Regions from separate parts of the Pseudomonas deceptionensis genome, predicted to be linked through region 2. Evidence: riboswitches for the same ligand, from Rfam matches in the RefSeq annotation. Region 2 holds a riboswitch; the other holds the start of a gene.
What was found. Region 2 has a riboswitch for cobalamin ahead of BLW11_RS14975 (CbtB domain-containing protein). Riboswitches for the same ligand answer to the same signal wherever they lie in the genome.
Positions count from the first base shown of each region.

Region 1: another riboswitch for cobalamin. It lies ahead of cobO (cob(I)yrinic acid a,c-diamide adenosyltransferase); the one in region 2 lies ahead of BLW11_RS14975 (CbtB domain-containing protein).

Region 1 is NZ_FNUD01000002.1:2,178,661-2,194,380, reverse strand. It holds gene BLW11_RS10000 (glutathione peroxidase) at 1-143, opposite strand, end outside; gene BLW11_RS09995 (MFS transporter) at 317-1,525, opposite strand; gene BLW11_RS09990 (MarR family winged helix-turn-helix transcriptional regulator) at 1,578-1,991, opposite strand; gene BLW11_RS09985 (adenosylcobinamide-GDP ribazoletransferase) at 2,071-2,802, opposite strand; gene cobC (alpha-ribazole phosphatase family protein) at 2,802-3,380, opposite strand; gene cobT (nicotinate-nucleotide--dimethylbenzimidazole phosphoribosyltransferase) at 3,377-4,432, opposite strand; gene cobU (bifunctional adenosylcobinamide kinase/adenosylcobinamide-phosphate guanylyltransferase) at 4,429-4,950, opposite strand; gene BLW11_RS09965 (cobyric acid synthase) at 5,036-6,487, opposite strand; gene cobD (threonine-phosphate decarboxylase CobD) at 6,484-7,476, opposite strand; gene cbiB (adenosylcobinamide-phosphate synthase CbiB) at 7,469-8,377, opposite strand; gene bluB (5,6-dimethylbenzimidazole synthase) at 8,374-9,024, opposite strand; gene BLW11_RS09945 (cobyrinic acid a,c-diamide synthase CobB) at 9,021-10,334, opposite strand; gene cobO (cob(I)yrinic acid a,c-diamide adenosyltransferase) at 10,345-10,956, opposite strand; cobalamin riboswitch at 11,039-11,283, opposite strand; gene BLW11_RS09935 (PQQ-dependent sugar dehydrogenase) at 11,412-12,719, shown strand; gene BLW11_RS09930 (C40 family peptidase) at 12,771-13,310, opposite strand; gene BLW11_RS09925 (C40 family peptidase) at 13,456-14,082, opposite strand; gene hda (DnaA regulatory inactivator Hda) at 14,307-15,011, opposite strand; gene BLW11_RS09915 (AI-2E family transporter) at 15,235-15,720, opposite strand, start outside.
Region 2 is NZ_FNUD01000002.1:3,259,989-3,275,708, forward strand. It holds gene metH (methionine synthase) at 1-3,456, opposite strand, end outside; gene BLW11_RS14950 (fatty acid cis/trans isomerase) at 3,612-5,909, shown strand; gene nfuA (Fe-S biogenesis protein NfuA) at 6,022-6,606, shown strand; gene cobM (precorrin-4 C(11)-methyltransferase) at 6,888-7,634, opposite strand; gene BLW11_RS14965 (cobalamin biosynthesis protein) at 7,699-8,124, opposite strand; gene BLW11_RS14970 (CbtA family protein) at 8,121-8,822, opposite strand; gene BLW11_RS14975 (CbtB domain-containing protein) at 8,834-9,022, opposite strand; cobalamin riboswitch at 9,120-9,333, opposite strand; gene BLW11_RS14980 (response regulator) at 9,419-9,781, opposite strand; gene BLW11_RS14985 (response regulator) at 9,957-13,433, shown strand; gene BLW11_RS14990 (CheR family methyltransferase) at 13,434-14,249, shown strand; gene BLW11_RS14995 (chemotaxis protein CheB) at 14,267-14,854, shown strand; gene BLW11_RS15000 (hybrid sensor histidine kinase/response regulator) at 14,845-15,720, shown strand, end outside.

The DNA of each region.
Region 1 (15,720 bases), 1.1 Mb from region 2:
GCAAAACGCTGGCACAGATCAATCGATTCCTTGGCTCGCAGCTTAGGCAGCGTACCTTCCAGCAAGGGCGGGCAATCCGCCGCCCAAACCGAACCTGCGCAGGCCAACAGCAGTACAGGCATCGCAATCCAGCGCTTAAGCATCATAAGTGTCCTTCAAAAGTAGGCAGGCACAGAACTTACTCACCCGGTGCTGCACTAGCAAGCACCCATACCCAACTGCATCAAAGCTAACCCGCCTTGATGCCAGCCCCACCAGATCAGGGCCAGCAACAAAGCACCGGCACTGACTGCACCGAGCCATATCCAGGTTGAACTCACCCCATACTCCCCTGCGCCTGCAAACGGGCCACCGGGCGCTCGCGCACCGGCCAGTTCAAGGCAGCCGCCAACAGGCTCAACAAAATCGAAACCTGCCAGATCAGATCGTAACTGCCGGTTTGATCATAGACTACGCCGCCCAGCCAGCCGCCCAGGAATGCTCCCAGCTGATGGAAGAGGAACACAATCCCGCCCAGCATCGACAGGTTACGCACGCCAAACATGGTCGCCACCGTGCCATTGGTCAGCGGCACCGTCGACAGCCACAAAAAGCCCATGGCCATGCCAAACACATACGCGCTGAACTGAGTCACCGGCGCCCACAAGAACAGCACGATCACCACTGCCCGCGCCAGGTACAACCCGGTCAGCAAGCGCGGCTTGGACATGCGCCCACCGAGCCAGCCAGCGGTGTAGGTGCCGAAGATATTGAACAGGCCGATCAGCGCCAGCACCGTCGTACCCACTGTTGCGGGCAAGTGCTGATCCACCAGATAAGCAGGCAGGTGAATGCCGATAAACACCACCTGAAAGCCGCAGACAAAAAAACCAAAGGCCAGCAGCCAGAAACCGGAGTGCGAGCAGGCCTCGCGCAGCGCTTCCTTGAGGGTTTGCTCGCCGCCAAGACTTGGCATCGGGCGATCCTTGAGCATGCTCACCAGCGGCACGATCAGCGCCACCAATACGCCCAACACCAAAAGCGCCGCCGACCAGCCGAGCCAGCCAATCAGGCCCAAGGTACCAGGCAGCATCGCAAACTGGCCGAAAGAACCTGCAGCGCTGGCGATCCCCATGCCCATGCTGCGTTTTTCCGCCGGCAAGGCGCGACCGACCACGCCCAGGATCACCGAAAACGATGTGCCCGACAGGCCGATACCGATCAACAGCCCGGCGCTCAGCGACAGAGACAGCGGTGAGTCCGACATCCCCATCAGCAGCAGCCCCACGGCATACAACACGCCGCCGACCATCACCACCTTGGCCGCGCCGAAGCGGTCAGCCAGGGCCCCGGTAAAGGGCTGGGCCAGGCCCCAGATCAGGTTTTGCAGGGCGATGGCAAACGCAAACACCTCGCGCCCCCAGCCAAACTGCGCACTCATGGGCGGCAGAAACAGCCCGAAACCATGCCTCACACCTAAAGACAGGGCCAAAATAAGCGCGCTGCCAAGAAGCACCCAACCGCTGTTGCGCCACACCGTTGTCATTGTTGTTCTCCGGGAGCGGGTATATACCCATTTATAACCGGGCAGCTGACCGTCAGTCAGGCCCCGCCAATTCATCCAATAGCTGAAGCAGTTGTGTGCGCTTGGTTTCCCCCAAACGATCCATCAAGCGTTGCTGTGCGGCCTCCCAGGCAGGCAAGGCGGCCTCCAGGCAATCCTCACCGGCCTTCGTCAGGCAGACCAGCCGATTACGCTGGTCTGCCCCTTCCGTCATCTTCAACAGACCTGCGCCCTCAAGCACCCGCACATTGCGCCCCAACGTACTGCGATCCAGTCCCATGGCTTCTGCCAGGCTGGAAATGCTCGGTTGATCAAGACGCTTGAGGTTGCTGAGCAAAGAATACTGGGCGACGTTGATCCCGAAGCCATCGAGAGCGCCGTCGTAATGCCTGCTTACGCCACGTGCCGCACGTCGCAGATTGGTACATAAACACTGAGTTGGTAACATTTTGTATGTATATACCCGCAATAAAACAGAATCAAGATTTAATAGCGGCACCGCATTGCAGGGACTGGTTGTGTGGGTGCTATACCAAAGCCAATCCCACCAGGACCAGCACTTCGAGCAACTCCAGCAATGCCCCGGCAGTATCCCCCGTGGTGCCACCCAGGCGCCGCACCATCACCCGGCGCAGCCAAACAAACCCAAGCGCTGCCAAGCCCAAGGCCCACACACCGGCGACCCTGGCCAACACCACGCATGCCACGGCGCTGAGCCCCAACACCCACCAGCCCGCCGTGCGCGGCAAGTGGTCGGCCAAGGCCTGGCCCAGACCACCGGCACGTACGTAGCGCGTCGTCAGAAACACGCCCAGCAACGCAGCGCGACCGATCAGCGGTACGATCAGCAAGACGGCGCCGTGCTGTTGCTCTATCAGCGCCAGCAGCGCGCAGAACTTCAGTAATAGCACCAGCACCAGCGTGACCACCGCTATCGGCCCGCTGCGCGGATCTTTCATAATGGTCAGCGTGCGCTCGCGATCACCAAAACCGCCCAGCCAGGCATCCGCACTGTCGGCCAGACCATCCAGATGCAGACCGCCACTGAGCAGTACCCAAACCGTCAGCAGCAAAGCGGCATGCAGCATCAACGGCGCGCCTGCCAGCAGCGCATCAAACCCCCACAGCAGCACACCGAACAGCAACCCCACCAGCGGGTAAAACAGCACCGAACGCCCAACTTCACGGGGCTGCGGCATACCGGGCAAGCGAATCGGCAAGCTGCTTAAAAACTGCAAGGCGATCCAGAACGGCAACATCACGCAACGACCTCGTTCAACTGGCCATCCGCACCCACCACCAAGCCAAACAGCGCACCGTGGATGACCGGCACTTGCAGCAACTGTTCACGGGGCAAACCGCGGGCCTTGGCCAGCAGCAGTTTCATCACCCCACCGTGGCACACTACCAGCACCCGCTCACCGTCATACGCCGCCTGCAAACGGCCGACTGCCGCCAGGACTCGCTCAGAAAAAGCCAGAACCGGCTCCCCCTCGGGCGGGGTGAAACCGTAGGGGTCAGACCAAAACGCCCCGAGGTCCTCGGCATTGGTCTCCATCAACGAGGCGGTATTGCACCCTTCCCACGCACCAAAATGCAGTTCTTGCAGGTCTTTGTCGAAAGACACCGGCAGACCGAGTTGCCCACTCAACTCCTGTGCAAACAGCGCACAACGTTGCAGCGGCGAGCTGACGATGCGATCCCACGGCCCGCGACCTTTGACCGACTCGCGCATTTGCGTCCAGCCCAGTGTCGTCAGGGCGTCATCCAGGCTGCCGCGCAGGCCGCCTCCCAGCTCGGTTTCGCCATGACGCAACATATCCAGTTGCACGGTCATGCCGGACGATCTGCCACGGAGGCTTCGGCAAACGTCGCCATCTGACCGTGCAGGTCGCACGCCAGACGTATCAGAGGCACAGCCAGCGCCGCGCCGCTACCCTCGCCCAGGCGCAGGCCCAGCTCCAGCAACGGCTCAGCCTGCAAGCTTTCCAGTACATGACGATGCCCCTGCTCTGCTCCCCGGTGGCTGAACACCAGCCACTGGCGACACTCGGGGTTCAAGCGCACGGCAACCATGGCTGCGACGGTGCAGATAAAGCCATCGACCACAGCCACGATACCTTCCTGAGCACAGGCCACGTAGGCACCGACCAGGGCTGCAATCTCAAAACCGCCCAGGCGGAACAGTGTTTGTAGCGGATCATCGAGGTGACCGGCATGCAACGCCAGCGCCCGGTCAATCACCTGCGCCTTATGGCTGACGCCGGCCGCATCCAGCCCCGTGCCCGGCCCGGTCAACTGCGAAGCCGGGCAGTCAAGCAACGCACTGGCCACGGCACTGGCAGATGCCGTGTTGCCAATGCCCATTTCGCCGCCAATAAACAGCTCACTGCCCACGGCCTGAGCCCGCAACACACTGTCGCGCCCCGCCTGCAGGGCTTTTAAACCCTGGCTGTCGGACATCGCAGGGCCTGTCGCAAAGTTGGCCGTACCCGCGCCCAGCTGCAAGTGACGCACACCCGCCAGCTCCAGCATCGGCGTCACCGTGCCCAGGTCCACCACATCCAGCTGCGCGCCCAACTGACGGGCCAACACACTGATCGCCGCGCCGCCGCTGACAAAGTTGTGCAGCATTTGCCCGGTGACCGCTTGCGGGTATGCCGAGACACCTTCGGCGACTACACCGTGATCGCCGGCGAAAATGGCAATCCACAGCTGGTCGACCCGGGGTTTGAGCCGCCCCTGCAAACCGGCCAGTTGCACCGCCAGCGCTTCAAGCTGCCCCAGCGCGCCCGCAGGCTTGGTCAACTGCTGCTGACGCTCGACAGCGGCCGCCTGCATGTCACTGTCTACGGGCTTGCATGGGTTCAGCCACCACGGAGTATTCATAGTGCAGTTCCTTTCAACGTCAGGGGCAGGCCCGCCACCGTCAGTACAACTCGCTGACAGCGCTCGGCCAGGGCTTGATGCAACCAACCGGCTTCATCGACATAGCGGCGAGTCAATTCGCCCAGCGGCACGACACCCATTCCGGTTTCGTTGCTGACAAACACAATTTCGCCCGGCAGGTCCGCCAGACAGTGCAACAGCGCGTCGCGCTCGGCAGTCAGGCGTTGCGGGTCTTCAAGCATCAGCAGATTGGTCAGCCACAGGGTCAGGCAGTCCACCAGCAGGCAGGTATCGGCACGGGCGTTTTCACGCAGCACACGGGCCAGCTCGATCGGCTCTTCTATCAACGCCCAATGCGCGGGGCGGCGCTCACGATGGTGACGCACCCGCTCGCTCATCTCGCCGTCCAGCGGCTGACTGGTGGCTATATAGGTCACTGCCAGCGCCGAGTCTGTCGCCAGCTTTTCGGCCAGGCGGCTTTTACCCGAACGGGCGCCACCCAAAATCAGTTGCAGCATGTTGATAAACCTCTAGAACTGTGGGAGCGAGCCTGCTCTCGAAGGCGCATTGATGTTTTTCGCGAGCAGGCTCGTTCCCACAGATTTAAATTCTGCACAATTCTCGCAAGTACGCGGTGTCCAGGTGGTTTTCCACCAGATCCGCCAGCCGCTCGATATCCCGCTCACGCAGGGCGTGATAGTCCACTTCTTGCACATCCTGCAGACCGGCCCAGCGCAACAGCGCGCTGCAGGCCGCAGGTGACTCGAACAGACCATGCAGGTAGGTCCCGAGGATTTGCCCGTCGGCACTCTGCGCACCATCACAACGCCCGTCGTCCAGACGCACCGCCGGTTGCTCCAGGGCCGCGCCGGTGGTCACGCCGGCATGAATTTCGTAGCCGCTGACTTCAGCGCTTTCCAGCAGCAAATGCCCCCGCACGTTGCGCAGCTGCTTTTCAGCGGCCAGCTCGGTGCTGAAGGCCAGCAAACCCAGACCCGCACTTGAACCGGGCGCACCTTCGAGCCCCAGCGGGTCGTGTATCTGCTCGCCAAGCATCTGCAAGCCGCCGCAAATCCCCAGCAGCTTTCCGCCGTAACGCAGATGACGACTGATGGCCGCGTCCCAGCCATTGGCGCGCAAGTACGCCAGATCGCTACGCACGCTCTTGGAGCCGGGCAGGATGATCAAGTCGGCAGGCGGGATCGGCTGCCCCGGCCCCACAAACTGCAGGTCAACCTGCGGGTGCAGGCGCAGCGGGTCGAAGTCGGTGTGATTGCTGATTCGCGGCAATACCGGCACCACCACTTTGAGCACCTGTTCAACCTTGTCGGTCTGGCGCTGGTCGATGCCGTCTTCGGCCTCAAGATGCAGGTCCATCACATAGGGCAGCACGCCGATCACCGGTTTTCCGGTGCGCTGTTCCAGCCAGTCGAGGCCGGGCTGGAGCAAGGCGATATCTCCACGAAAACGGTTGATGATGAAACCTTTGACCCGTGCCTGTTCGGTCTCGGACAGCAACTCGAGGGTACCGACCAGGTGCGCAAACACACCGCCACGATTGATATCGGCAATCAACACCACCGGGCAATCCACTGCCTCGGCAAAGCCCATGTTGGCAATGTCTCCGGCCCGCAAATTGATCTCGGCCGGCGAACCTGCGCCCTCGACCATGACCACCGGATACGCGGCACTCAAACGCTGGTGTGAGGCCAGAACCGCCTGCATGGCTATGGCCTTGTAGTCGTGATACGCCACCGCATTCATGCTGGTCACGGCGCGACCATGAATGATCACCTGGGCGCCGGTGTCGCTATTGGGTTTGAGCAGCACCGGGTTCATGTCCGTGTGCGGAGCAAGCCCGGCCGCCTGAGCCTGCACCGCCTGGGCGCGACCGATCTCGCCGCCCTCAGCGGTCACCGCGCTGTTGAGCGCCATGTTCTGCGGCTTGAACGGCACCACCGCTACGCCCTGGCGGGTCAGCCAGCGGCACAGGGCCGTCACCAGCGTGCTTTTGCCAGCATCGGATGTGGTGCCTTGCACCATCAACGTACTCATGTGGTTTCCTTGGTATACGCGGCCAACGCCTGCTCCAGTCGCACCCAGTCAGCCTCATCGGCGGGCAGGCCAAAACGCACGCTGCTGTTGTGGGCAAACAGGCGCAGCAAAATGCCGCGGTGCGCCATAAATTCGTAAAGACGGTCGGCGTGAGGCGTGATCAGCCACTGGAACAACGCACAACCGCCGTGTGGCGGCAAATCATGCAGCCCCAGCAAGCGCTCCAGCCGACCGCTGGCCAGCTCACTGCGCTCGCGCTGGCGAGCATGACCTTCGGTATCGAGCAGGCAGGCCTGACCGACGATGCGCGTCGGTCCGCTAACGGCCCATGGCCCGACTTGTTCGGCCAGCAACTTGAGCAACTTTTGCTCGGCCAGCACAAAACCCAACCGCACCCCGGCCAGACCAAAAAACTTGCCGAAAGAACGCAACACGATCAGCCCGGTACGCTGTGTGTGCGCGGCCAGGCTAAGTTCCGGGGTGTTGTCCATAAAGGCTTCGTCCACCACCAGCCAGCCACCGCGCTGCACCAGCCGCGCATGCCATTCCAGCAAACGCTCCGGCGACAGCTTCAACCCGGTAGGGTTGTTGGGATTGACCACCACCAGCACGTCCAGCGTGTCGAGGTAGAAATCGACTTCCTGCTCCATGATTTCACGCACGATATGCCCGCTGTGCCTCCAGGCATGTGCATGCTCGGCGTAACACGGCGACAGCACACCGACCTTGCCACTGCGGCGCAGGCGCGGCAGCAGCTGGATCGCGCACTGCGAGCCCGGCACCGGCAATACACTCAGCGCGCCGTAATAGGCACAGGCTGCTTGCTCAAGACCATCGTCGGTTTCAGGCAAACGAGCCCAGGCACGCTCGGGTATCGGGGGAATATCAAAGGGCCAGGGCGCCAGGCCAGTGGACAAATCCAGCCAGTCAGCCTCATCAATACCGAAGTGCAACGCGGCCTTGCGTAAACGCCCGCCGTGCTCAAGCATAGAATTCACTCCACGCGCACAGAACCAACAGCCACAGCCATACGCCACGCTGCACCAACTGCCAGCCACGACCAATCGAGTCAGCATCTGCTGGCACGCCTTCGCCCAACTGCGGGCGCTCGTGCAGCTCGCCGTGATAAATCGCCGGGCCACCCAGTTCCACACCCAGCGCGCCTGCACCTGCGGCCATTACCGGGCCTGCATTGGGGCTGTCCCACTGGGGTGCCTGCTTGCGCCAGCACTTAAAGGCCAGTCGGGTTTTACCCAACACGGCGTAAGTCAACGCCACCAACCTTGCAGGAATATAGTTAAGAACATCGTCGATACGGGCAGCGGCCCAGCCGAAACGCTCAAAGCGCTCGTTTCGATAGCCCCACATCGCATCCAGCGTATTACTCAAACGATAGAGCACCACGCCTGGCGCTCCCGCCACGACAAACCAGAAAATAGTGGCAAAGACCGCATCACTGCCGTTTTCCAACACAGATTCAGTGGCAGCGCGGGCAACTTCAGTCGAGTCCAGCTCGCTGGTTTGGCGACTGACCAGATAGCCGACCCGGGTCCGTGCCTCTTCCAGATCGTTGGCACGCAGCGCCTCGGCAACCGGCTGCACGTGCTCACCGAGACTGCGCATGCCCAGCGCACAATACAGCGCCAGAATTTCCACCAGCCAGCCGATATACGGCAGCCATGAAAGTGCCGTTGCAAGGATCGTCAGAGGCAACACTGCCAGCACCCAGGCCGTCACACCATGACTGCGCCAGCCACGTCCGCCGGAATTGAAACGCTGCTCGATACGCTCGGCCATGCGGCCAAACGCGACCAGCGGATGCCAGCGCTTGGGCTCACCAAACAGCGCATCAAGCGCCACCCCGGCGACGCACAGCAACGCCACACTCATGGACTTACTCCCCAATAATTCTCATACACCAATTCGCTCAGCGGACGCGCTTGCGCCCACCCTTCCAGCACCAGCATGGGTGCCGGATAAAAGGCCTCAACCGGGCCCAGACACAATACCGCCAGCGGCTTGGCCCCGGCGGGCAAACCCAGCAAGTGCGCCAGTGCCACGGGCTCGAACAACGACACCCAGCCCATGCCCAGGCCCTCGACCCGCGCGGCCAGCCAAAGGTTCTGAATGGCACAGGACAAAGACGCCATGTCCATTTCCGGCAGGGTACGTCGGCCAAAAATGTGCTTTTCGCGGTCATCCATCAATGCCGCCACCAGTACCTCGGCACAGTCGTTGATGCCTTCGACCTTAAGGGTCATGAACTCATCGGAGCGCTGGCCCAGCGCCTCGGCAGTACGCACCCGCTCGGCTTCGACCAGGCCTTGAATCTTGCCACGCAGCCCACGGTCGGTGATGCGGATAAACCGCCACGGCTGCATCAAACCCACACTCGGGGCCTGATGCGCCGCTTCCAGCAACCGTGACAATAGCTCGGGCGCCACACTGCCACCGCTGAAGTGCCGCATGTCACGGCGCTCGGCAATGGCGCGGTACACCGCGGCGCGCTCTTCAGGGCTAAAGGCGTTGTCGGTCATGGCGCCTTCACGGCGCAAGGCGCCAGTAATGCGGCAATGGCCTGGGGGTTGGACGGGAAGTAAAAGTGCACGTAAGACGCAGTCATCCGCCCCTCGCGATACACCGCTTCAGCGCCACGCCCGCCATTGGGGCTCAGCCCGCGTGCAATGGGCTCTAGCTCTGTGCTGGTCAGCGAGTGGTGGTAGGTATGACCGCGCAGCAGCCCTTCAGGCATTTCCACGGCCTGCAAGGCTAAAGCGGCCAGACGCTTTTGCATCGTCGCCTCCCCTGCCAGCAAGCCCACCAGTTCGGCACGCTGCCCCTCAACATCGGTCAAGGCATCCAGCAAGTAGAGCATGCCGCCACATTCGGCCAGCAGCGGCTTACCGGCTGCGTGATGAGCACGAATCGCCTCGAGCATCGGCGTATTGCGCGACAGTTCAAGATGATGCAGCTCAGGGTAGCCACCCGGCAGGTACAGGCTGTCTGCCTCTGGCAAACAGGTATCGCGAATCGGCGAGAAAAACACCAGCTCGGCGCCCATCGCACGCAACAGGTCCAGACTCGCGCCATAGGTGAAGGCAAACGCCTCATCCCGTGCCACGGCAATCCGCACCCCGGCCAGCAACGGCTCGACCACGACCGGCGCAGGCGCCGCAAACTCGACCGCTGGTGGCAGCGCTACCTCACAGGTGCTGGCCAAAGCATTGGCTGCCGCGTCGAGACGCGCATCCAGATCGTTCAGCTCGCTGGCCTGCACCAGGCCCAAGTGCCGGCTCGGCAGCTCGATCCCGGTCTCGCGGGACAATGCGCCGTACCAGCGCAAACCTTCGGTCAGGCTGCCTTCAAGCAACTGCGCATGGCGCACGGTGCCGACCCGGTTGGCCAGCACCCCGGCAAACGGCAGATCCGGCTGATAGCGCGCCAGGCCCAAGGCCAGCGCTCCAAAGGTCTGGGCCATTGCGGTGCCATCAATCACACCCAATACCGGGACGCCAAAATGACGCGCCAGATCGGCGCTGGACGGCGTGCCATCGAACAGGCCCATCACGCCCTCGATCAGGATCAGGTCCGCTTCACCGGCGGCTTCCCACAGCAGACGGCGGCTTTCATCCGCGCCCACCATCCACAAATCCACTTGATACACCGGCGCACCGCTGGCGCGTTCCAGAATCATGGGGTCGAGAAAATCCGGACCACATTTGAATACCCGCACCTTTCGCCCCTGATTGCGGTGCAATCGGGCCAGGGCGGCGGTAACGGTGGTCTTGCCCTGACCGGAGGCCGGTGCGGCGATCAACACCGCCGGGCAATGACGTGACGCTCTCATACTTCAACACTCACAATTCGATGCCTTTCTGGGCTTTGATCCCGGCCTGGAAGGCGTGTTTGACCACACCCATTTCGGTCACGGTATCGGCCAGATCAATCAGTTCGGGTTTGGCGCCGCGCCCGGTGACCAGCACATGCTGCATCAAAGGGCGGGCTTGCAGGTCGGCGAGCACCTGTTCAAGGTCGAGGTAGCCGTGTTTGAGCGCGATGTTCAGCTCATCCAGCACAACCAGCCCGATGGACGGGTCACGCAGCATCTCGCGGGACACTTCCCACGCGGCTTCGGCAGCGGCAATATCGCGTTGGCGATCCTGGGTTTCCCAGGTAAAGCCTTCGCCCATCACGTGATAGCGCACCTGCTCGGGGAAACGGCGGAAGAAGATCTCTTCGCCGGTGCTGTTGCGACCCTTGATGAACTGCACCACGCCGCACTGCATGCCGTGACCCATGGCCCGGGCCAGCATGCCAAAAGCGGAACTGCTTTTGCCTTTACCATTGCCGGTCAATACCAGCAGCAGCCCGCACTCATTGGGCGAGCTGGCAATGCGCTCATCCATAACGGCTTTTTTGCGCAGCATGCGCGCCTGATGACGTTCGTCGCGTTCGGGGGATTCGTTCATGGCAGCTCTCCGTTGGGGCTCAATAATGCAAACGGGAGGCGGGGGGAATTCATCAAAAAACACACTGCATCGCCCGCCGCGAGAGTGGTGGATGGATCAGGCCGGTCTCCGGGCTCATGAGCGGGCAACTCTTTATACAGAGCACCCTTTTCCACGCGCCTTCCCGTGAAAAAACACAGTGGCACTTAGCGTGACATTCACTCATTTACCGTTGCGGGGGCAGCGCCGGGATCATGGCGGTTGTGTGGGTCAAACACGCCCTCACCGGCTTCCCTGTTTCACTCAGCCAACGTTACGTTGCCGAGCACCTGAAACAAGCCGCGAAGGTTAGAGGGTTGGGGGTGGAGCGTCAATTAAAGGTGGCGCCAATAGGGTTTATACAAAGCAGCGGGCTGAACCTTTGAGGGGCTAAGCTTCTCTATGACTTACAAGACCAAAACTTAACGGAGTTCTTCATGCTCAAGCACCAGCACGCTATTGTCATCGTACTTGCGGCAGGATTGGCTGCCTGCGGCGAGACCTCGACCTTGCAAGTGAGTGATGGCACAGGCCCGTCGCCGAAACTGCCCGAACCCAACAAGACGCTGATACCCACCGTCAACATCGCCCCCGCCATTGGCTGGCCGGCCGGGACCACACCGGTTGCCGCCCAAGGACTGAAGGTCGCCGCCTTCGCCGAAGGCCTGGACCACCCGCGCTGGCTCTATGTATTGCCCAATGGCGATGTGCTGGTGGCCGAAACCAATGCGCCGCCCCAGCCGGATGAGGGCAAGGGGATCAAGGGCTGGATCGCGGGGAAAATCATGGGCCGCGCCGGAGCCGGGGTACCGAGCGCCAATCGGATCACGCTGCTGCGCGATGCGGACCACGACGGCGTCGCTGAAACCCGCTCGGTCTTTCTCGACAACCTCAACTCACCCTTTGGCATGACCCTGGTGGGCAACGATTTGTATGTCGCCGACGCCGACAAGCTACTGCGTTTCCCCTATCAAGCGGGCGAGAACTCCATCAGCGCCCAGCCAACCAAAGTTGTCGATCTTCCGGGCGGGCCGCTGAATCATCACTGGACCAAAAACGTCATCGCCAGCCCCGACGGCACAAAGTTGTATGTGACCGTGGGCTCCAACAGCAACGTGGGCGAGAACGGGATGGACAAGGAGGAAGGCCGCGCCGCGATCTGGGAAGTTGATCGCGCCACCGGCAAGCACCGTATTTTCGCCTCGGGCCTGCGCAACCCTAACGGCATGGACTGGGAACCCAAGACCGGCAAACTCTGGACGGCAGTCAACGAACGCGACGAGATCGGCAGTGACCTGGTGCCTGATTACATCACCTCAGTCAAAGACGGCGGTTTCTATGGCTGGCCCTACAGCTATTACGGGCAGCACGTGGATGTGCGGGTCAACCCGCAAAACCCGGAGCTGGTGGCCAAAGCCATTGCTCCGGATTACGCCGTGGGCCCGCACACTGCGTCCCTGGGCCTCAGCTTCGCCCAAGGCAGCAAGCTGCCCGAGTTTACTGAAGGCGTCTTTATTGGCCAGCACGGCTCCTGGAACCGCAAGCCGCACAGTGGCTACAAGGTGATTTTTGTGCCCTTCGCAGACGGCAAACCTGCCGGCATGCCGATCGACGTGCTGACGGGTTTCCTCAACACGGACGAAAAGGCCATGGGCCGGCCGGTGGGCGTAGTCATCGATAAACAAGGGGACTTGCTGGTGGCCGATGATGTCGGCAACAAAATTTGGCGGGTGTCAGGCAAGTAAACAGGCGGGTTCATCAACTGCGCAAGCGAGCTTGCGCAGGTTTGAATCTGTTTACGGGTTGTGAGCCAGATGCTGCTCGGTGGGCAGCACGCGCTTGGCGTTGAGATAGGCTTTTTGCCAGTAGGCTTTGTCCAGACTGTCCAGCTTGACCGTACCCCCCGTGGCCGGGGCATGCACAAAGCGGCCCTCACCCACATAGATCCCGGCATGGCTGACCTGGGTTCCGCCACTGGTGGCGAAAAACAGCAAGTCGCCTGTTTGCAGTTTGTCTTTGCCAATGCTCTGCCCACTCATCACGATCATTTCGCGGGTCGTGCGTGGCAGCGAGATACCCGCCGCGTCGTTATAGACGTACTTGATCAAACCACTGCAATCAAAACCTGAATCCGGGGTGTTGCCGCCCCAACGATATGGCGTGCCAACCAAACCCAAGGCGCGAAAAAGCACGTCAGCCGCTATGGGCGAAAACTCTTCACTGGGATTGACGAACACCGCCGTTTTTTTCACCACAGGGGGTGGCGGGGTGTGGCTGGCGCAGGCACTGAGCAGTGCTGCTAAAGTCAAAAGTGCAACGCGGGCCATGGTCGACATAAACAGAATGTTCCTGATTCTGGATACGGCAACTCTGGCCGCGAAACCCGAAACCGCGACAGGGGGCACCTTCGCGGTTTCAGGTATTTAACAATGCGACTGAATTCTAGCTGTTAGCAACAGAACTTCAAGTAAGACATTAACTTTACTTGCGGGCTACGACACTCGAAGGAGCCATCGCCAGGGCACGTTTGGCCTCGATAAAGGTCTTGCTCCAGTAGCTGTCACCCAGGTTATCAATCCGTACACCGCCGCTGCGGCGGCTGCTGGAGTGGATAAACTGGTCATCTCCCAGGTAAATCCCGGCATGGCTGACACGGCCACGACCATTGGTGCTGAAGAACAGCAAATCACCCGGTTTGAGGTTTTTTCGTGCGACCAACGGTGCTTTCACGTTGATCATTTCACGCGTCGAGCGTGGCAGTTGCATGCCCGCTTCTTCTTTGAACAGGTAGCCGATGAAGCCGCTGCAATCGAAGCCAGACTCAGAGGTGCCGCCAAAACGGTAACGCGTACCGATCAAGGACATGCCGCGCTCAAGAATGCTGTCAGCCAAAGCCGGCAATTCGTAAGGCTTGCTGTTCTCGGAAAATTGAGCCAGTTCTTTTTCGGTTGCCAGTTCTTCCTGATAAAGAGCGGAAGATTGCGATACCGAAGATGACTTTTGAGCCTGCCGATAGACAACTTGCTGCGACACAGGAGTGTGGGCAGCACAGCCAAACAACAGGGTAACGAGTGCGAGAGGCACGAGGGGTGCGAAGCGCTTTAGCATGGGCACGACCGTGGCTTGTGGAAAAAGTAGCCGAGACTATGCCTTCTATGATCCTCATTTGCAAATTCAATCGATCTAAATGTGACTCGGGAGTTTTCTCAAGACATCTAAGGCTTTACACCCCTGACAATCGATTTTGCGCACCCAACCACTCTGGCGCGCAGGTTTTCTGGCGCCTGAAAACCGCCAAAAAGGCCTGCAGCCCAAGTTTTTAAAGGCGTGAACTACCAGCCCAGGGTTTCTTTCAGGAAAGGAATGGTCAGCTTGCGCTGCGCTTGCAGGGACGCCTGATCGAGCCGTTCAAGTAAATCAAACAGCGCGCTCATGCTGCGCGTACCTCGGGTGAGGATGAAGTGCCCGACTTCGTCGGTCAGGTGCAGGCCACGACGGGATGCACGCAACTGCAAGGCACGCAGTTTGTCTTCATCAGATAGCGGGCGCATCTGGAACACCAGTGCAAGGGTCAGGCGGGACTTGAGGTCCGCCAGCTTGATCGGCAGTTCACGGGGCGAGGTGGAGGCGGCGATCAGCAGGCGACGGCCACTGTCACGCAGGCGATTGAACAGGTGGAACAACGCCTCTTCCCAGTCAGCCCGACCGGCCACTGCCTGAAGATCATCCAGGCAAACCAGTTCGTACTGCTCAAGGTTATCGAGGATTTCAATGCCGCGATCCAGCAACTCGGCCAGTGGCAAGTACACCGCCGGCTCACCCATCTGCTCAAAGCGCAGACAGGCGGCCTGTAGCAAGTGTGTACGGCCCACGCCTTGTTTGCCCCAGAGGTAGATCAGGCTTTCTGTCCAGCCGGCGTCGGCTTCGCAAAGACGCTCGACATAGCCGAGTGCAGCGGCATTGGCGCCTGGATAGTAGTTTATGAAGGTAGCGTCATCACGCAGACGCACACCTAGGGGCAGCTGAATCGGTTTCATGCTGACTGAACAGTTCAAGCGAACCGTTAGTGGCCTCTGTGTAAAGTATTAAAAGTTTATACCCGTGTAGCCGGGCACACAATGTAACAGACCACGAGCAAAATCAAAGGTTTGCATTAACGTCTTGGATTGATTGGTCTTTTTCTTGCTATCCGGGCCCCTGGTGCATAAACAAAAAAGCGGGCTCACCTCACGATGAACCCGCCCCTTCACACCGCCAGCGCTACAACTGGGGGTCTTCGCTGCCTTTATAGACCTGGGAGTCCTTGTACAGATCCTGCACATGACGCACCAGCACCATAATCACAGCAGCCACCGGCAACGCCAGCAACACCCCGGTAAAGCCAAACAGCTCGCCACCCGCCAGAATCGCGAAGATCACGGCCACCGGGTGCATACCGATCTTGTCACCCACCAGCAAGGGTGTGAGTACCGTACCCTCGAGCGCCTGACCGACCATAAACACCGCCACGATTCCGAGCATCGGGTACAGATCCCCGCCAAACTGGAACAGGCCAGCGATCAACGCCGCACCGATGCCGACAATAAAGCCCATATACGGCACGATGGCTGCCACCCCCGCCATCAAGCCGATCAACAACCCCAACTCGAGGCCGACAAACATCAGGCCCGCCGAGTAGATCACCCCCAGCGCCAGCATCACCAGCAACTGACCTCGGACAAACGCGCCGAGCACGTCGTGACATTC
Region 2 (15,720 bases):
TTTTTCGGTGTGATCAGGGCACGCCGGGTAGCCGGGGGCAGGGCGGATGCCGCTGTATTGCTCTTTGATCAGCTCATCGTTGCCCAGTTGCTCGTCCTTGGCATAACCCCAGTATTGGGTCCGCACCTGCTGGTGCAGCCATTCGGCGCAGGCCTCGGCCAGACGGTCGGCCAGGGCCTTGACCATGATCGAGTTGTAGTCGTCGCCCGCGTCTTGGTAGGCCTTGGCCACTTCTTCGGCGCCGATCCCGGCGGTGGTGATAAAGCCACCGACGTAGTCGGTTACGCCGCTGTCTTTCGGTGCGACAAAGTCGGCCAGCGAGAAGTTCGGCTTGCCGTCGGTCTTGATGATTTGCTGGCGCAAGTGATGCAGTTTGGCCAAAGGTTGACCATCGTCGCCGTACAGTTCCAGATCGTCATCGTTCACCTGATTGGCTGGCCAGAAACCGAATACGGCACGGGCGCTGATCAGCTTTTCGTCGATCAGCTTGGCGAGCATTTCCTGGGCATCGGCATACAGCGCGGTAGCGGCTTCGCCGACCACTTCGTCGGTCAGGATGCGCGGGAACTTGCCGGCCAGATCCCACGAGATAAAGAACGGGGTCCAGTCGATGTACTCGGCCAGCACCTTAAGGTCGATGTTGTCCAGCACCTTGGCTCCGGTGAAGGTCGGTTTGACCGGCTGGTAGCTGCTCCAGTCGAACTGCGGTTTTTTAGCGATGGCGGCCGGGTAGCTCAAACGCTCGGTACGGGCACTGCGGTTGGCGGTGCGCTCACGCACTTCAATGTATTCAAGGCGGGTTTTCTCAACGAATGCGGGTTTCAGTTCCCTGGACAGCAACTGTGTGGCCACACCCACGGCGCGTGACGCGTCGGTGACGTAGATCACGGCATCGTTCTGGTACTTGGGTTCGATCTTGACCGCCGTGTGCGCCTTGGAGGTGGTCGCGCCGCCGATCATCAGCGGCAGGTAGAAGTTCTGACGCTGCATTTCGCGAGCGACGTGGACCATTTCATCCAGCGACGGGGTGATCAGGCCGGAAAGGCCGATGATGTCGCACTTCTGTTCCTTGGCGACCTGCAGGATTTTTTCCGCAGGCACCATCACGCCCAGGTCCACGATGTCGTAACCGTTACAGCCCAGCACCACGCCAACAATGTTCTTGCCGATGTCGTGCACGTCGCCCTTGACGGTGGCCATCAGGATCTTGCCTTTAGCTTCCGGTTTGTCGCCTTTTTCCAGCTCGATAAACGGGATCAGGTGGGCCACGGCCTGTTTCATCACGCGGGCGGATTTCACCACCTGCGGCAAAAACATTTTACCGGCGCCAAACAGGTCGCCAACGATGTTCATGCCCGACATCAGCGGGCCTTCGATCACTTCGATCGGGCGCTTGAAGGATTGGCGCGACTCTTCGGTGTCTTCAACGATATGGGTGGTAATGCCCTTGACCAGTGCGTGCTCAAGGCGCTTGTTGACTTCCCAGCCGCGCCACTCTTCGGTCTCGGCTTCCTTGACGCTGCCATCACCCTTGTACTTGTCGGCAATGGCCAGCAGGTTGTCGGTGGCGTCCGGGGTGCGGTTGAGCACCACGTCTTCCACAGCGTCGCGCAGCTCGGTCGGGATCTGGTCGTAGATCTCCAGCTGGCCGGCGTTGACGATACCCATGGTCAGGCCGTTGCGGATCGCGTACAGCAAAAACACCGAGTGGATCGCTTCACGCACCGGGTTGTTGCCACGGAACGAGAACGATACGTTGGACACGCCGCCCGACGTCAGGGCATACGGCAGCTCGTCGCGGATATAAGCGCAGGCGTTGATGAAGTCCACGGCGTAGTTGTTGTGTTCTTCAATACCGGTGGCCACGGCAAAAATGTTCGGGTCGAAGATGATGTCTTCCGGCGGGAAGCCCACTTCGTTGACCAGAATGTCGTAGGAGCGTTTGCAGATTTCCTTTTTACGCGCTTCGGTGTCGGCCTGACCGGCTTCGTCGAAGGCCATCACTACCACTGCGGCGCCATAGCGCTTGCACAGTTTGGCGTGATGTTTGAACTGCTCGACGCCTTCTTTCATGCTGATCGAGTTGACGATGCCCTTGCCCTGGATGCACTTGAGGCCCGCTTCGATCACTTCCCACTTGGAGGAGTCGATCATGATCGGTACGCGAGAGATATCCGGCTCGCCGGCGATCAGATTGAGGAAGGTCACCATGGCCTTCTTCGAGTCCAGCATGCCCTCGTCCATGTTGATGTCGATGATCTGCGCACCGGCTTCAACCTGTTGCAGCGCCACTTCAAGGGCTTCGGTGTAGTTGTCTTCGCGGATCAGGCGGGCGAAGCGGGCAGAACCTGTGATGTTGGTACGCTCGCCGACGTTGACGAACAACGAGCTGCGGTCAATGGTGAACGGCTCCAGACCCGAAAGGCGGCAGGCCTTCGGAATGTCCGGGATCTGGCGCGGGGCGTAACCGGCCACGGCATTGGCGATGGCCTGGATATGGCCCGGCGTGGTGCCGCAGCAACCGCCGACAATGTTCAGGAAGCCGCTTTGGGCGAACTCTTCAATGACCTTGGCGGTTTCGGACGGCAGTTCGTCGTACTCGCCGAATTCGTTGGGCAGGCCCGCGTTCGGGTGAGCCGAGACGTAGGTGCTGGCCTTGTTCGACAGCTCTTCGAGATACGGACGCAGCTCGCTGGCGCCCAGGGCGCAGTTCAAACCGACCGAAATCGGCTTGGCGTGGCTCACGGAGTTCCAGAACGCTTCGGTGGTCTGTCCAGACAGGGTACGGCCGGAGGCATCGGTGATGGTGCCGGAAATCATGATCGGCAGTTCGACGCCCAGCTCCTCAAACACGCCTTGTACGGCGAAAATGGCGGCTTTTGCGTTGAGTGTGTCGAAAATGGTTTCGATCAGGATCAGGTCGGCACCGCCTTCGATCAGGCCCTTGGTGGCCTCGGTGTAGTTTTCTACCAGTTCATCGAAGGTCACGTTGCGGTAGCCGGGGTTGTTCACGTCCGGCGACAGCGAGCATGTACGGCTGGTAGGGCCGAGCACGCCCGCAACAAAGCGCGGTTTGTCCGGGGTTTCTAGGGTCTTGGCGTCGGCCACTTTGCGTGCCAGGCGTGCGCCTTCTACGTTTAGTTCGTAGGCCAGCGCCTGCATGCCGTAGTCGGCCTGGGACACCTGGGTGGCGTTGAAGGTGTTGGTTTCGAGAATGTCGGCACCGGCATCCAGATACGCCTTCTCAATGGCACCGATCACATCGGGGCGGCTGAGGATCAAAAGGTCGTTGTTGCCTTTGACGTCGCTCGGCCAGTCGGCAAAGCGTGTGCCACGATAGTCGTGTTCCTCTAGGCGGTAGCTTTGGATCATAGTACCCATGCCGCCATCGAGAATCAGAATGCGCTCTTTGAGGGCTTGCTGAAGTGCTTGGAGACGAGCGCTGCGGTCAGACATAGGACTACCTGTTAGAGCCATGCAAAAGATGCCAAAGCATAACAAACCTGCGTGGGATTTGAGTGCCTGCTGATTTACATGAATTTGATTCATGTTAAAGCGGGTGCTGCACGGGTAGAATCGCGATATATTTTTTGATATCAGGACAATGGCACATGTTTTTTCGCCTCCTCACTGGCGCCGTGACGCTGGTGGTGTGCAGTACCGCGTTGGCACAAGCCCCGCTGGTTAGCCCGCTGATTTCCTACACTCGGGACATCCAGCCGATCCTTACTGAAAAATGCGTTGCCTGCCACGCCTGTAATGACGCGGCCTGCCAGCTGAACCTGGGGAGCGCGGAGGGCGCCACCCGGGGGGCAAGCAAAGTGCCGGTGTACAAGGGCGACCGCGTCGATGCCGTCGCGCCGACGCGAATTTTTTACGATGCCAGCGGCCCGAACGAGTGGCGTAACAAAGGCTTTTACTCGGTGCTCGACGCCCAGGGTGCGCAAGCGGCCTTGATGGCGCGCATGCTGGAGCTGGGGCACAGCACGCCGCTGACCCCCAACGCGAAGTTGCCCGAAGAAATCATGCTGGGTCTTAACCGCGAAAACGTCTGCCCGGCGCCGGGCGAGTTCAATGCCTACGCCCAAAGCCACCCCAAAGAGGGCATGCCCCTGGCCGTCACCGGGCTGACAGACCAGCAGTACCACACCGTACAAACCTGGCTGGGGCAGGGCGCCCCCGTCGATCAGCATGCAATCAAGCCCACGGCCGGCGAGGCGGCGCAGATTGCCGAGTGGGAAGAACTGCTCAACCGCTCCGGTTCGACTGAAGCGCTGGTGGGGCGCTGGTTGTATGAGCATCTGTTCCTGGCCCATGCCTATTTCGACAATGGCGTGCCGGGGCATTTCTTCCAATGGGTCCGCTCGCGCACGCCCAGCGGGCAGCCGGTCGACCTGATCGCTACCCGTCGGCCAAACGACGATCCCGGTACCGCCTTTTACTACCGCCTGATACCGGTACAGGGCGTGATTGTGCACAAAACCCACATCACCTACCCGATGGGGGAGCACAAGCTGGCGCGGGTCAAGCAGCTGTTCTACAGCGGCGACTGGCATGCCACGTCACTGCCGGGCTACGGGCCGCGTGGTCGGGCCAATCCGTTTGAAACCTTTGAAGCGATCCCCGCGGTGGCGCGTTATCAGTTCATGCTCGATAACGCCGAGTATTTTGTGCGCACCTTTATCCGCGGGCCGGTGTGCCGCGGGCAGATCGCGACCGATGTGATTCGCGACAACTTCTGGACCGTGTTCCAGGAGCCTGCCCGCGATCGCTACGTTACCGATGCGGTCTACCGGGGCATCGCAACGCCATTGCTGGCGATGCCCGGCCAGATCGACGACGTTGGCAGTGTTATTTCGCTGTGGCACAACTATCGCGACAAGCGTAACGATTATGAAAAGCTGCGCCAGGAGGCTTATGCCGACATGCCGCCGCCGAGCTGGTCGACCCTGTGGGCCGGTAACGACAATGCCTTGCTGACGGTGTTTCGCCACTTCGACAGCGCCAGTGTCAGCAAGGGCCTGATCGGCGAAATTCCACAAACGATGTGGCTGTTCGACTATCCGTTGCTGGAACGCACCTACTACCAGTTGGCGGTCAACTTTGATGTGTTCGGCAACGTCTCGCACCAGGCGCAGACCCGTTTGTACTTCGACTTGATCCGTAATGGCGCCGAGGTCAACTTCCTGCGCCTGATGCCGGCGGACTCGCGCTCGGGCATCCTCAGCGACTGGTATCAGAACAGTGGCAAGCTGAAGATGTGGATGGACTATCAGAAGATTGATACCGACACCCCGTCCGGCATGAAACTCGACCCGGCAGACCCCAAGCGCGACTTCGCCCAAAAGCTGATCGAGCGCACCGGCACCCTGAATGCGCGGCCGGACCCGATCAACCGTTGCTCGGGGGCGTTCTGTTCAAGGCCCGATATTGCCCAGGAGTTCAGATACGCCGAGCAATCGCTCAGCCGTTTGACCGCGCGCCCTGCGGCGGGGCTGGCGGTGATCAACCAATTGCCTGAAGCCACCATGCTGCGCATCGAAGGAAGCGGGGGCAAGCGCGAGATGTACAGCATGCTGCGCAATCGCGCGCACTCCAATGTGGCCTTCATGATGGGCGAGGAATACCGCCTGCAGCCGGGGCTGGACACCCTGACCATCTACCCGGGAGTACTCAGCAGCTACCCCAACTTCATGTTCAATATCCCGGCTGGCGATGTGCCCTCGTTTGTGGCTGCGATGGAGCAATGCCAGGACCAGCAAACCTTCGATACCATCGTCGAGCGCTGGGGGATACGCCGCAGCCATCCGCAGTTCTGGCAGTACTTCCACGATATCGGGCAGTACATCAATGAAACCGACCCGGTCGAAGCAGGCGTACTGGATATGAACCGCTACGAAAACCTGTAATCCGCCACCAGATCTGAAGACATGGGGGCGTGGCTTTCCTGACAAAAATACTAGGACTTTGTCAGGCGCGCCGATTGGCGTAAACTGCGCCCTATGTCTGCGAGGAGATTCCATGAGCGCCATAACGATTACCGACGCTGCCCACGATTACCTGGCTGATCTGCTGTCCAAGCAGAACACCCCGGGTATCGGTATCCGCGTCTTTATCACCCAACCCGGTACCCAGTACGCCGAAACCTGCATTGCTTACTGCAAGCCGGCGGAAGTTAAATCTGAAGACACAGCCATTGGCCTGAAAAGCTTCACGGCCTGGATCGATTCGTTCAGCGAACCCTTCCTGGACGACGCCGTGGTGGACTACGCCACTGATCGCATGGGTGGTCAGTTGACCATCAAGGCGCCCAACGCCAAAGTGCCGATGGTCAACGCTGATAGCCCGATCAACGAACGCATCAACTACTACCTGCAAACCGAGATCAACCCCGGTTTGGCCAGCCACGGCGGTCAGGTGAGCCTGATTGAAGTGGTTGAAGACGGTATTGCGGTGCTCAAGTTCGGTGGCGGTTGCCAGGGCTGCGGCCAGGCGGACGTGACCTTGCGTGAAGGCATCGAGCGCACCCTGCTTGAGCGTGTGCCGGAGCTCAAGGGCGTACGTGACGTGACCGACCACTCGCAGAAAGAAAACGCCTACTACTGAGTTATCGGTAACAGGGTGTTCGCTGCGAAGTTGAAGAAAAAACGGTGCCCCGTGAGCACCGTTTTTTTATGCCTTTTTTTGAGGCTGGTACATATCGTGTAGCCGCTGAGGAGCGGAGCGAGGCTGCGATCGGCTGCGCAGCAGTCGTGAAACCATCCAATCCGGATGCTTCAGACAGACCTCGATTACTGGGTTTACGACGACTTCGTCGCCGATCGCAGCCTCGCTCCGCTCCTCAGCGGCTACAGGGCTACAGGGCTACAGGGCTACGGGTTGCAGGCTTATGGGCGATACAAATGCGCATGCCCCGCCCGATACAGCGACGAATCCGCAAAATTGTCGCTGGCCAGCACCCGGCCCACCAGGATCAAGGCCGTGCGCTTGAAACCTTTGGCCTGAACCTTCTGCGTGATGTCCGCCAAGGTGCCGACCACCCAGTCCTGATCCGGCCAGCTGGCACGGTGAATCACCGCAATCGGGCAATCGATGCCGTAGTGCGGGGTCAGCTCGGCAACGATGTTCTCAAGGTTTTTGACCCCCAGGTGAATGGCCATGGTCGCCTTGTGCTTCGCCAGGCTGGCCAGTTCTTCTCCGGCCGGCATGACGGTTTTTTCTGCGTAACGGGTCAAAATCACCGTTTGCGAGATGTCGGGCAAGGTCAGCTCAGCGCCCAAAATGGCCGCGCAGGCCGCCGTGGCAGTCACCCCCGGAATGATTTCAAAGGCGATGCCCAACTCGCGCAAACAACGAATTTGCTCGCCAATGGCCCCATACAGGCTCGGATCGCCGGAATGCACGCGGGCCACATCCTGACCGTTGGCATCGGCCGCCTTGATCAGCGCGATGATTTGTTCAAGGTGCAGTTCGGCGCTGTTAACCACCTGTTGTGCCTGATGACCTTCCAGTACCGCCGCCGGGACCAGGGAACCGGCGTAAATAATCACCGGGCAGCTGCGAATCAGGCGCTGGCCCTTTACGGTAATCAGCTCTGGATCGCCGGGCCCGGCGCCGATGAAATAAACAGTCATGGCAGTCTCTTGAAAGGGTCGAGATAGAGCTGTTCTTGAACAACGCTCATAGTGAGGCGGGGGATTATCGCGGTTTTTGCATGACGCAGGCCAACGCAAAGGTGGCAACGGGCGATTTTTGTCGCGTGATCAGCAGGTCAGCCGGCGCACCGCCGAGCTGTTCGGCCAGCGCCAATGCGGCACTCTCGGCAATGCCAAGACAACCGGTTTGCTCGAACGCAATATCCGAACGGTGACTCAGTTGCGGTGCATATGGGGCAAGTTGCCCTGCACTGAACACCTCAAACCCCACATTCAGCTGTGCTGCCAACTGCAGCAGGCCGGGTTCCTGGCGTTTGAGGTCAATACTTGCCAGGGCGCGGACCGCACTCAGTGCGATCCCGGCCCGGGCCAGAGAGCCCTCGATCAAACTCAAAAGCTCTTCAGCGCTGCACCCCTGGCGGCAGCCCAGGCCAATCACCAGGATTGGCGCGGTGCCGGTTATGGTCATGCCGAGTACTGGCCTTCAGACTTGCGGCGGAACAGCCAGGCGCTGATCGCGCCCAGTGCCAGCCAAAAAACCAGGTTGGTCAGTTGCGAGGCAATCTTGAACTGCGACTCCAGTGCTTCGGGTGCCAGGCTGGAATGCACCAGTGGCTGAGGTGCGCCAAAAATATGCGGCACCACCACAATCGCCACGCCCAGCACCTTGAGTGCCCAATGCTTGCCGAACACCAGCAATGCGATTGCCACTGCGGTCGAGGCCGCGGTGGTGACCCACCAGATTTGGCGCTGCAGCAAGTCAGCCGCGGCAGTGCCCGGCAGTTCAGGCGGCAAGCCCAGGGTTGGCGCCAGGCAGAACACGGCATAACCGGCCAGGCCCCAGAGCAGGCCCTGGGAAGTGCGGGTCGGGGCACGCAAGGTGTACAAGCCCGCCAGCATCAGGGCGAAACCGACCGCTACCACCAGGTTGCCGCCCGTGGTGGACAGCACACGCTGCCAGCCATCTTCCGGCTCCCAGGCTTCGGCATCATGCTCGTGGGCAGGCATCGCCATGTCGGCATGCTCGTGCACTTCGGAGGTAGCCGGTTTTTCGTAGGTTTCGGCCTGCAAAATCAATGGGGACACCCACAGGCTTTGCAGCACGGTCAGCAGCAGGGCGGCCAGCAAGCCGGTGAAGCCTGCGGTTTGAGCAATACGCTTAATCATGGCAGGCAATCTCAATGGCACGGGAAGGCGGAGCTGTGACGGGTGTCATGGGCCGCGTTATGCACCGCATCGATGTGGGAGAAACCGGCGAAGTAGACGAGAAAAGCCCCCAGCACAGCAGCGCCGACAGCGGCCACAATACGTTGACTTTGGGTTGCGGTGGTTGCGGCGGAATGGGTACGGCTGGTGCTGATGGACATGGCGCTTGCCTCTGGTCAGACGACGGGCAGCAAAGCGCAAGAAAACCCCGCGAACGAAGCTCGCAGGGTTTAACAGCGCCCGCCCACCGCGGGTTTGTTATTCAAAATTGACCAGGCCGGTCTCCGGGCTTGCGAGGGGCTCAATGGCTTGAGCCTGCAAACATCTCCTTCCCATGCCATTGCACAGTGGATTTGATGTTTCTCTCGCTTACCGTTGCGGGGGCAGCGCCGGACTTGCCAGGACGATTAACGCCTGACGCACCGGTTTCCCGTTTCACCCTGTGAAGGGCACCTGATACAAGGTGTGTAGGAAAGCACAGCCCGTTGAAACCGTCAATTCAAGGGGCATTTGTAGCCGCAGCGCTGTCCATCGCAGCCTGCGGCAGCGGCGACAGGTCAGGCCGTCAGCATGCTGGTGACCTTGCTGCGCAACTGCTCAATGGAGAAGGGCTTGCCGATCACCGCCATGCCTTCTGCCACATCGAGGTTTTCGGCGTAGCCGCTGGCAAACAGGATCGGCAGCCGGTCGCGCAACTCGCGGGCCTTGCTGGCCAGTGCCCGGCCGTCCATGCCCGGCAGCCCGACGTCAGTCATCAACAGGTCAATGTGCTGGCTCTTGTCCTCAAGCAGTTCCAGGGCGCGCTCGCTGCCGTCGGCTTCAAGTACGCTGAACTCCAGTTCTTGCAGTACGTCTACGATCAACATCCGGACAATGGCGTCGTCTTCGACCACAAGGATGGTGGAGGGTGTTGCGGGCATAGTGATGGTCTCGATAAAAATTCAAGCGCGGGTCTCATGACCTGCAAGCATAGCCTTGGACTGCATTCAAATGGGTTTGTTTGAACGTAAATGTACCTATAAGGGTAAGAAAGTAGAATAAAAACTCGGTAATCCTGCAAACTCCTCTTTTTATGACAGTCCACGGGCCTGAATAATGAACTCACCTGCATCTATTGATGAGCGAAGCTTTCGCAAGCTCCTGAGTCGCAACGTCGGCTTGCCACTGGCCGTTGGCGTGCTCAGTGCTGTGCTTTTCGTGGTGATGATCAGCTATTTGCTGTCGGTGATTAAGTGGGTCGAGCACAGCGACCGGGTGATCAATAACGCCAACGAAGCGATGAAGTTGACGGTTGATCTTGAAACCGGCATGCGCGGTTTTTTGATCACCGGCGATGAGCGATTTCTGGACCCCTATGCCGTGGCCAAACCGAAAATCACGGCTCAGTTGCAGAGTTTGCAGGCCCTCGTCAGCGACAACCCGCAGCAGGTCGATCGCCTGAAGCGCCTTGAGGCGCTGCAGAACGAGTGGAATGCCTACGCCCAGTCGATGGTCGAAGCCCGCGCCCAGAACGGTGACTACCGTGCAGCTGTGCAGGCTGGCCGTGGCAAGCGCCTGACCGATGAGATTCGCACGCAATACGACGACTTCATCCAGATGGAGCAACAACTGCGGGTCGCCCGCAATGATGATGTCAGCCGTACGACGGTTCTCAGTATTGGCCTGTACCTGTTGTTCGTTTTGGGCCTGAGCGGCTTTCTGGCCTATATAGGTCGTCGTGATTTAATCGAATTATCAAAGAGTTACAACAGTAACTTCGAGTCACAAATCAAGACGGCGCAGCGACTGGAGCAACAGGCGTGGTTGCGCAACGGGCAGACCGAACTGGCCGAGCAGGTGCTGGGGCGCCTGTCGCTCCATACCCTGGGGCGCAATATCCTGCAGTTCTGCGCCCAGTACCTGGGGTCGGTGGTGGCGGCTGTTTATGTGCGTGAAGACCACGGCGGCCTGACGCGCGTGGCCAGTTATGGGTTTTCCCGGGAACAGGAAGCCCTGGGCCAGTTCATTCACAATGACGAAGGCATGGTGGGGCAGGCCGCACAGCAGGATCAGTTGATTCGCCTGGACAACGTGCCGCAGGACTACTTCATCAAGGTCAGTTCCGGGCTGGGCGAAGGCAGCCCGCGCAGCGTGCTGGTGGTGCCTACCAGTGATGACGAACGGGTCAACGGGGTCATTGAACTGGGCTTCCTCAGGCCTCTGGAGGACCGTGATGTCGAGCTGTTCGAATTGATTGCCGACAATATCGGCATGTCGATCGAGGCGGCCCGTTACCGTCAGCGTCTGCAAGAAGTGCTGGCCGAGACCCAGCAGCTCAATGAGCAGCTGCAAGTGCAGCAGGAAGAACTCAAAACCGCCAACGAAGAACTCGAAGAGCAGTCGCGCATCCTCAAAGAGTCGCAGACTAGCCTTGAAACCCAGCAGGCAGAGCTGGAGCAGACCAACGAAGAGCTGGCCGGCCAGCGTGACGCCATGGACCGCAAGAACACCCAGCTCAATCAGGTGCAAGTGCAACTTGAGGAGCGTGCCGAGGAACTGCTGCGCTCCAGCAAGTACAAATCTGAATTCCTGGCCAACATGTCTCATGAGCTGCGCACACCGCTGAACAGCTCTCTGATTTTGGCCAAATTGCTGTCCGAAAACCCGCAGCAGAACCTCACCTCGGAGCAGGTCAAGTTTGCCGAGTCGATCTACTCGGCCGGCAATGACTTGCTCAACCTCATCAACGACATTCTGGATATCTCCAAGGTCGAGGCGGGCAAGCTTGAAGTGCGCCCCGAGAACACCAGCGTGACGCGAGTGGTCGAGGGCCTGCGCAGCATGTTCCAGCCGCTGGCGGGAGAAAAGGCACTGGGGTTTGAGGTGCAGGTGCAGCCAGGCACGCCGCCGATGATCTACACCGATAGCCAGCGCCTGGAGCAGATCCTGAAAAACCTGCTGTCCAACGCCATCAAGTTCACTGAAAGAGGTCAGGTCAGCCTGACCGTGTTGCGTCAGCCGGGCGAAGGGATTGCCTTCACGGTCAGCGACTCGGGCATCGGTATTTCTGCCGAGCAACAGGACAGCATCTTCGAAGCGTTCCGCCAGGCTGATGGCACCACCAACCGCCGCTATGGCGGCACGGGCCTGGGCTTGTCGATCTCCCGTGATCTGGCAACGCTGCTCGGTGGTTCGATCAGCGTCAGCAGTGAACCGGGGCAGGGCAGCATCTTCACTCTGATCCTGCCTGAAGAATATGTGGAGCAGGCCGGGGAGCCTGCACCCACCCCGCTTGGCGCCGCGCCACGGGTCGCACCGGTGGTGCCCAAGGCCCGGCCGCTGCTTGAGGTGGTGGCTCCGGTCGAGATCCCGCGCTTCATGGATGACCGTGAACAGGCACCGTTTGCCACGCGCTGCATTCTGGTGATCGAGGATGAGCCAAACTTTGCGCGCATCCTCTTCGATCTTGCCCATGAACTGGGCTATCGCTGCCTGGTTGCCCACGGGGCGGATGAAGGTTTCAGCCTGGCGTCACAGTTCATTCCTGACGCGATCCTGCTGGACATGCGCTTGCCGGATCACTCGGGGCTGACCGTGTTGCAGCGTCTCAAGGCCCTGGCGCCCACCCGGCATATTCCGGTGCACGTCATTTCTGTCGAGGACCGTGTCGAAGCGGCCATGCATATGGGCGCGGTGGGCTATGCCGTGAAGCCGACCACCCGCGAAGAACTGAAAAACGTGTTCGCCCGGCTTGAAGCCAAGCTGACGCAGAAGGTCAAACGGGTGCTGCTGGTTGAAGACGATGACCTGCAGCGCGACAGCATTGCCCGCCTGATCGGCGACGAAGACATTGAAATCACCGCAGTCGGTTTTGCTCAGGAGGCACTCGACCTGCTGCGCAGCAATATTTACGACTGCATGATCATCGACCTCAAGCTGCCGGACATGCTGGGCGGTGACTTGCTCAAGCGCATGTCCACCGAAGACATCTGTTCGTTCCCGCCGGTGATCGTCTACACCGGGCGCAACCTGACCCGCGATGAAGAGGCCGAGCTGCGCAAGTATTCGCGCTCGATCATCATCAAGGGCGCGCGTTCCCCGGAGCGCTTGCTCGATGAAGTGACATTATTTCTGCACAAAGTTGAATCTCAGTTGTCCCATGAGCGGCAAACGATGCTCAAGACCGCCCGCAGCCGCGACAAGGTCTTCGAGGGGCGCAAGATTTTGCTGGTGGATGACGATGTTCGAAACATCTTTGCCCTGACCAGTGCCCTGGAGCAAAAGGGCGCCATTGTGGTCATTGGCCGTAATGGCCGCGAAGCCATCGAGCGCCTGAATGAAGTGGAAGATATCGACCTGGTATTGATGGACGTGATGATGCCTGAGATGGATGGCTACGAAGCCACCGTTGAAATTCGCAAGAACCCGCGCTGGCGCAAGCTGCCCATCATTGCGGTCACTGCCAAGGCCATGAAGGACGATCAGGAGCGCTGCCTGCAGGCGGGCTCCAACGATTACCTGGCCAAACCGATTGACCTGGACCGACTGTTTTCGTTGATCCGGGTCTGGCTACCGAAAATGGAACGACTCTAAGTGCACCGAAACACCGACATCGAGCTACGGCTGCTGATCGAAGCGATCTACCTCAAGTACAGCTATGATTTTCGCGATTACGCCGGCGCTTCGATCAAGCGCCGGGTCAATCATGCGCTGCGCCAGCTTGACTGCAAGACCATCTCGGCCTTGCAGGAGCGGATCCTGCACGACCCTACGGCCTTCATGCAGTTGTTGCAGTACCTGACGATTCCGGTGAGCGAGATGTTTCGCGACCCGGAACATTTCCTGGCCATTCGCCAGGAGGTGGTGCCCATCCTCAAGACCTACCCTTCGCTGAAGATCTGGATTGCAGGTTGCAGCACCGGCGAGGAGGTCTACTCTATGGCCATCCTGCTGCGCGAAGAGGGCCTGCTCGATCGCACGATCATCTACGCGACTGACATCAACCCGCGCTCCCTGGAAAAAGCCAAGCAGGGGATCTTCTCCCTGGAGAACATTCGCGCCTATACCCACAACTATCAGAAGTCCGGGGGGCAGCGCTCGTTTGCCGATTACTACACCGCGGCCTACGACTACGCGATCTTTGACAAGACCCTGCGTGAGAACGTGACCTTCGCCGATCACAGCCTGGCGACCGATAGCGTGTTCTCTGAAACTAATTTAATTTCGTGCCGTAACGTACTGATTTACTTCAATAAAAGTCTTCAAAACAGGGCGTTTGGGTTGTTCCATGAGTCGCTGTGCCATCGGGGGTTCCTGATGCTGGGCAGCAAAGAGACCCTGGACTTTTCGGACTACAGCAAACAGTTCACGCCCTTGCTCAAGCAAGAGCGGATCTACCGCAAGCTATGACGGGCGAACATAGCCCCATGGCTCACCGGCGCCCTGTAGAGGCGGTGGTGATCGGCGCTTCTGCGGGCGGTGTCGAAGCCTTGTTGACCATTTTTTCCGGGCTCAAGCCCGGCTTCCGGCTGCCGATCATCGTGGTCCTGCACTTGCCGGACGCGCGTCGCAGCCAGTTGGCCGAGGTGTTTGCCCGGCGTCTGGCGTTGCCGGTCAAGGAAGTCGATGACAAGGAGCCGATTGTGCCGGGCACGCTGTACTTTGCCGCCCCCGGCTATCACGTCTCGGTGGAGCACGATTACAGTTTTTCCTTGAGTCGGGAGGAGCGGGTGCATTACTCGCGCCCTTCGATTGATTACCTTTTTGAGTCCGCGGCCGATGTGTACCAACAGCGTCTGGCCGCGATTTTACTGACGGGCGCCAATCAGGATGGTGCTCAGGGGCTGAAGACGGTCAAGCAGCAAGGCGGTTTGACCATCATCCAGGACCCTGACGAAGCCTTGGTTTCGACCATGCCGCGCGCGGCACTGGAGCTTTTCCAACCGGATTGCATCCTTCCCCTTCGCGGCATCGGCCGTCTGCTAGTCGAGCTGGAACATATCGAATGCTACTAAGTGATATTCAAGCCAAGCTGCTGATCGTTGATGATCTGCCGGAAAACCTGTTGGCGCTTGAAGCGCTGATCAAACGCGAAGATCGCATCGTGTACAAGGCCTTGTCTGCGGACGAGGCGCTGTCGTTGCTGTTGCAGCATGAATTCGCCATGGCCATTCTTGACGTGCAAATGCCGGGCATGAACGGTTTTGAACTGGCCGAGCTGATGCGTGGCACGGCGAAGACCAAAAACATCCCCATCGTGTTCGTCAGTGCCGCCGGGCGCGAGATGAACTACGCCTTCAAGGGCTATGAAAGCGGCGCGGTAGACTTTTTGCACAAACCGCTGGATATCCATGCGGTCAAAAGCAAGGTCAACGTGTTCGTCGAGCTCTATCGCCAGAGCAAGGCCATGAAGCAACAGGTCGAAGCCCTGGAACAGAGCCGTCGCGAGCAGGAAACCCTGCTGGCGCAGTTGCAGTTGACCCAGGTCGAGCTGGAGCATGCGGTGCGCATGCGCGATGACTTTATGTCGATCGTCTCCCATGAAGTGCGAACCCCGCTCAACGGGCTGATCCTGGAAACCCAGTTGCGCAAGATGCACCTGGCCCGGGATAACGCCGCGGCGTTCACCATGGACAAGATGCACGCCATGGTGGAGCGCGACGAGCGCCAGATCCAGAGCCTGATCCGCCTGATCGAAGACATGCTCGACGTCTCGCGCATCCGCACTGGCAAGCTGTCGATCCGGCCGGCGCAGTTTGATCTGACCCAGACCGTGGCCCAGTTGATCCAAAGCTTCGCGGCGCAAATCAGCGCGGCGCAATCGACCGTCAACTTCAACCCGGGGCCGCCGGTGGTGGGGCAGTGGGACGAGTTCAGGATT